2 linked regions of the Ammoniphilus sp. CFH 90114 genome follow. The protein of the gene in region 2 interacts with the protein of the main gene of each other region in a pairwise test. Links are inferred from orthologs where the notes say so. Each region holds a gene or a part of one and is shown on either strand. Other genes may lie near its edges.

What was found. Proteins that work in one complex are often made in the same cells at the same time.
Region 1: the proteins of EIZ39_RS11150 (region 2) and EIZ39_RS07480 interact in binary tests that used the Bacillus subtilis proteins (3 or more experiments, as listed by UniProt). The link is inferred for Ammoniphilus sp. CFH 90114 from one-to-one orthologs.

The regions. Positions count from the first base shown.
Region 1 is NZ_SDLI01000002.1:545,671-548,657, reverse strand. Bases 151-2,934 are described here. They hold EIZ39_RS07480 (MerR family transcriptional regulator), read right to left. Parts: upstream 1,808-2,934; coding sequence 1,493-1,807; downstream 151-1,492. Other genes in these bases: EIZ39_RS07470 (YheC/YheD family endospore coat-associated protein), read right to left, coding at 2,620-2,934; EIZ39_RS07475 (chemotaxis protein CheX), read right to left, coding at 1,995-2,444; EIZ39_RS07485 (glycosyltransferase family 4 protein), read right to left, coding at 194-1,396. In the rest of the region: EIZ39_RS07490 (WIAG-tail domain), read right to left, coding at 1-21; more of EIZ39_RS07470, read right to left, coding at 2,935-2,987. UniProt on the Bacillus subtilis protein: Transcription regulator that actives the transcription of genes required for nitrogen assimilation such as nrgAB (ammonium transport), nasABCDEF (nitrate/nitrite assimilation), ureABC (urea degradation) and gabP (GABA transport), during nitrogen limitation.
Region 2 is NZ_SDLI01000004.1:202,392-205,402, forward strand. The notes cover bases 141-2,948. They hold EIZ39_RS11150 (ATP-binding protein), read right to left. Parts: upstream 2,281-2,948; coding sequence 1,000-2,280; downstream 141-999. Other genes in these bases: EIZ39_RS11145 (response regulator), read right to left, coding at 141-996; EIZ39_RS11155 (TRAP transporter permease), read right to left, coding at 2,350-2,948. In the rest of the region: more of EIZ39_RS11145, read right to left, coding at 97-140; more of EIZ39_RS11155, read right to left, coding at 2,949-3,011. UniProt on the Bacillus subtilis protein: Member of the two-component regulatory system GlnK/GlnL that positively regulates the expression of the glsA-glnT operon in response to glutamine.

The DNA of each region.
Region 1 (2,987 bases), on a different replicon or contig from region 2:
GTTGCGCTTCGGATTGGGCATTACTTTTCATTCCTTTCCCCTAGACTCATGTACCCCTACTACACGTAAGATATTCATTCGCCTAAGTAATGCCACAAAAATTGTTGAATTTGGGTAAACGCACAGCTCGTCTTCTAGATCAAGTATCGTCCAACGAAAGTACCCTTTTCGCTGGACGATAGGTTTGAATCCATTAGGCCTGAGTATTATCCTCGTTGAGTACCAGTGTAACTGGTTGAGGCTCCTTTACTTCATTTCCCACTAACTTCTCATATATCCGAACATATTTTTTTGCCGTTCTAGTCCAAGAAAACTTCCTGACATATTCCATACCCTTTTTCCCGAACTCCTCCCTTAGTTCTTCGGATTCTAGTAACGTTCTAATTGAATCATAAAGCTCCTGCTGATCTCTATCTAGGGAGACAATTAAGCCATTTTTCTTATGTTTCACGACTTCTGGAATTCCGCCTCGGTCTGAAGCGACTATCGCTTTTGCGGAAGCCATGGCTTCTAGGTTAACGCGACCGAACGGCTCTTGCCACACCGAAGGAATGACAACAAGATCAGCTAGTTGATAAATATAAGGAATTTTGTGGGGCTTAATGAAATTAGTAAAAGTAACATGATTCCCCAATGTCTTCGTTTTGTTCTGAATTTTTCTCACATAAGGTGTCATCACATTCCTTCCGTAGCGTGATGCACCGGTAATAATGAGTTTAAGATTGGGATAATCTTTCACAAGCTTAGGCATGACGTCAAGGATAAGATGGATTCCTTTTTCCTTCAGCAGCCTGCCAACGAATAGAAGGGTAATATCACCATCTCTGATTTTCAGTTTCTTTTGCAATTTAGCTATTTTTTCGTCTCTATCCTGAGCTTTTTCGAACGGTTTAGGGTCTATCCCCAGATGTACGGCATGTGCTTTCCCTTGAAACGCAGGGAAACTCTTCACATAATAGTTACGTAAATATCGGCTGTTTGTAATGAGTGCATCTGCCTTTTTGGCAACTCGCTTCATAGCCTCCCTACTTATACACGGAGGGGAAGCAAAAACGGTAGAATGCATATTTAACACAACAGGTAACTCAGGAAACTTTTCTTTAAGGTATAAGACGTAGAGAGGCCTATTTTCCACCATTACTATATCAGGCTTATCATTATGCATATGTTGCATAATTTTATGAAGGTATTGGCTAGAGTTCATAAATATAAATCGCTTATAGTGTAAATCCCCTATTTTCTCTGATCTTCTGTATTCCGGACACTTTTTTGCATAGACGGTCACTTCATGTTCTTGCTCCAATTGTTCAGCAACCATTTGGATATCATGCTCCACACTACTTCCAATTACTGGGGGGACAGAAAAACTACCTGGGCTTATGATTGCAATTTTCATGGCTACACCCCTGCTATTTGGTTATTTGTAATAGGGTATGTATCCTCATAGTTCGAAGACACGGCACGTGTCTAAGAAGTAGCGAGTACTTTTCCCTTACTTGCGATCTTGTGGTCTATTCTTGTAAAAAGCAGCATTAAGCTGACCTTGTATAATTTGGTTTCTTAGTTTTCCTTCCATCTGTTTCTTCTCCATCTTGCGGATCTCGAATGTCTGATAACCATCCTCCATCTTATTTGCAATCTCTACGAGACGATCCACATCATTAAACGAATACTTCCGGGTACCGCCTTTTGTTCGATCAGGAAAAATCAACTGCCGTTCCTCATAATAACGAATTTGCCTCTCTGACAGGCCAGTCAATTCACTGACAATACCAATCGTAATCACTTTCTTCTCCTTGTATGACATAACCGCCCTCCCAAACGAAACATTGTATAACATTCTATGTTATATTATATTACACAAACACAAGAAAATGAAGAATAAAACCCTCTAGTCTTAATAAGATCAGCTTAGAGGTGTATGGAAGTCATTATCTCTTACATAACAAAAAACCTCTCTTAGACGCTGGACGCTCTAAGAGAGGTTTTATAATTTAATCTTTATCTATAATAATTACCATGTTTAGTTGTCCTATGGTTTCCATTTCAAATGGGATACTCACAGCTTGGTCGAATCCATAGAGCTTAGTTTCCCCTACCATTACCGTAGGCGGAGTGATATCAATCACATAACCTCTTCCCGCTAAATAAGTGGATAAGTTTCCGACGATCATGTTACCGAGTTCACCCGCAAATGATTCAAGCATTTGATTATCCAATTGCATGCCAAACATAGATTCTCCCAACTTACATAAGGTATCCATTTTCCCGTCAAGAATAAAGCGAATATGCAAATCACCTGTTAAACTGACAAGTACCCCCAATTCCTTCTGATGAACCGGAGCTTTAAACCACGTTGGAGACTGGAAGCTTACGGGTAGTGGGATAATAGTCGAGATGGATTCTAGGGTTCCTTCAATTATTGGTGCAATTTTTTCATCCATAGGAATTAGCTCCCTCTTTCCTGGTTGGTTAAGCCATATTGATTGTATCGAATCAGGGCGTACCTTGGTGTGATATTTATCACACGGAGTATGTTGTAAGTATAGCTGACAGTCTCCATTTTTTCTATATGTTTTATTGTCATAGGCAAAAGAAAAAGAAGCCTTCATAGGCTTCCTACCTCTTCCTTTTTAGTAGAAACTTCCCATAGCGAATCGGATTTTCATACGTCTTATACCATTGCTGATCTAAGTGACCGTGATGGAAGCTGTAACGCAAATCTCTTCCATTCACTTCAATAAAATACGGTCTTCCTTCACTATCTACCCCGATATCAAATCCCACATCAGCGAGGTTTGGTAACTTCTTGCCAAGGTATTCGGCAATTTTGAGTGATGCCTTCTTAATAGCCTGAGTTGTTCTGTTGACGTCTAGCCCACAAGCTTCAAATAACTTTTCACACCGCTTCACCTTGCCCCCCCTCGCTACGTTGGTCACATGGTTACCTCTTGCTGCAACCTTTCCGACCATACCCGTAACCTGCC
Region 2 (3,011 bases):
AAAAATTTGAGGGTGTCCCTAAAGGTCGGTAAAACCGACACCTAGGGACCATCCTAGAATATTCTACTGTTATTCGATTGACGTTCAACGGTCGGTCTATTGTTCCACTAACTTATCTAACGTATCTAGATACAAAACATGCAAGAACTTCTTAATGTTGACCTTGCTTTTCCCTCGTTCTTCTGATTTTTCAATTTTCATCATTTCGAGTCTGACATCGTGAAAATCAAAGTAACGGACAGCGTAATGTTCAAATTTTGGGTGAGCATAGTCAGTCAACCCGAGCGATGCAAGATGATTCAAAGAAGCCAAAACCACCCGGCGAAGTCGCTGCTCGATGGCCTTGCCTTCCCGAATGACCTCTGAGGGTTCGGCTTTGGATCTGGTTGCTAGCGATTCGTATAATTCTTTTAAAGGAGGAAAGTTTGAACACTTCGTTTGCACGAGGTACTCCATTATGCTAATGATCTCCTCACTGCCGCTCTCCCCTACGATTCCCAAGTCGCTTAATAAGGAAACCACGACTTCACGTATTGAATGAGTCTTGGCACTGACGATGCGCTTAGGCTGGAAATGATCTAATCCATTCAGCGAATTTTTAATTGTCCATAATGAACGTTGGAGGTGTACATATTCTTTCACTTTATTCATTACGTTTAAAACCTCAATCTTATTAATCGGCTTGTGAATGTAGAATTCCACCCCCATTTGATACGCTTCACCCACCATATCCTTATTAACAACTTGAGACAGCATGACGACTTTTCCCTCGTAATTCCTATCCCTTAGTTCCTTCATGGTTTCTATCCCGTCAAGTTCAGGCATGAGAAGATCCATCAGAACAATGTCCGGATTTTCTTCTTTCACCATTCTTAAGGCCTTTGACCCATCTTCAACTGTTCCGATTACAACGCCTATGTCATGGTCCTCTATAATCTGGGTAAGCATCCTGCGACACACCGGATCATCATCAACAATCAGAATACGAGCGTCCATTATCTACTCTCCTTTTTTCACTAATTCATAAGTGGATAGCACGATCGTAAAGATGGTCTCCCCTGGCCTTGACTGAACACGAGTATACCCATTTAAGGATTGCACAATGTCGCGCACATGTGACAACCCAATTCCAGTTGCAGCGACTCCTCTTTCATTGAACTTCGTAGTAAAACCACCCTCGAATAAAATAGACATGTCCCCAGGGTGTATGCCTGACCCGGTGTCTATGACCCGGAAGATGGTTTCGGCAGAATTCCCGTGCAACTCTAGTGTAATTGTCCCTTCTTCCGATATCGCTTCAACGGCATTTGCCGTTAAATTATTCAGAAGGGTAAGCAAGGGAACATACTCTGTCGTTGTATAATCCATTTCTACTAGGCAATGAATTCGGACCTTCTTGTGCAGCATCTCTGCGTATTTTCCATTTGCCCTTGCCACAAAATCCATTACTTCTGAAAGTTTCATTTCCATCGTACTTTCGCGGTCTACTAAATTCATTAATCCCGCCAGGATTCGTTGGGAATCCTTCTTGACCTCATGAATCTGCTGAGAAATATCTAGAGCCTGTCTGCTTAATTCAGGATGGTTCATCTCCTTCAAACGACGATATAAATCATAACTTCTGGCCGTGATTTGTTCAATATGATCCATCGACTTTTGCAGATAAAGAGTCTCTCCGTATAATCCCGTACCAACCTGAAGCATTTGTTCGATACGCTTTTGCTGTTCTATGTGCTGGGTACGCAACCGATGGATGGATAAGCTATTATATAAACCTAGAATAAAATAACTGCGGAAAAGAGCAACGATCATCAAATAGGCCACTAACCGGGGGCTGAATTCAACTCCTTCAGACAATAAATGCCTTATAAGTAATTCTACAATATTTGAAGAAAAATCAACTAAAGAAATATACAGCCCTAACCGAAAGGGAATAAATTCAGGGTCATCTCTCCGAAGGATTCGCAGGCCTACGGCGAAGAAGAAATAAAAAAAGCTCGAAGGCACATGATTTGCCAAACTCTCAGTCAATGAAAATCCGTGGAATGGAAAGGAAGCAGCATCAAGTCCTACCCTAAATACCAGGATGAAAAGCGCTGTAATCAATCCGCTGATTGTCCACGAAACATAAGGAAATAGCAAAAGCAGAAATAAAAATACACTGGTTCCTAGGGCAAACCTGAAGTCCTGCCCGTTAAAAGGGGTAATGCTCAATTCTCCAGCTAATGTGGTTAGGAAAGCAATCAGAAAAACAATCCGGACTTGTCTGTCCAATTCCATAGTTCTCCCTTCTATAAAGAAGGAAAACAGCCAACCCTCTTGTAAGGTTCGCTGTTTTCCATATTTTATCTATGCCGCATCCAAAGTAGTATCGGCATTTTTTCTTCTTTGGCTTAGCCATTGCGAGCCAAAGATGACAGCTAGTGTACCAATACCGATTGTATCGGTGATCAGGCCCGGAACGATAAGCATTAATCCGGCCGCAACCGACATAATTCTTACCCACCAACTCATAGGCTTGTATCCGTATCCAATTAATCCTGCACTTACACCGATCATTCCAATTAAAGAGGTCGTAACTACCCATGCTGTTTCTGACCATGTGGCGTCAATCAGAAGTAACTCTGGCGACATAACAAAGACATAAGGGATGATGAAGGCGGCAATAGCTAACTTCGTAGATAGAACACCGGTCTTCATCGGTTTCCCTTTTGCTATCCCCGAAGCGGCAAAGGCAGCGAGGGCTACCGGCGGTGTAATATCGGCCACGATACCAAAGTAAAACGTAAACATATGCGCTGCTAGAACAGGCTTACCTAAAGCAATAATAGCTGGTGCGGCAATTGTAGAGGTAATAATATAGTTGGCTGTAGTGGGTGTTCCCATCCCTAAGAGTAGAGAAGAGATCATAGTAAGGAACAATGTCAAGAGAATGAGGCCACCTGAAAAGGCCAATAATCCATTAGCAAATTTCAGCCCCACGCCAGTTAAGGTTACCACACCGACAATAA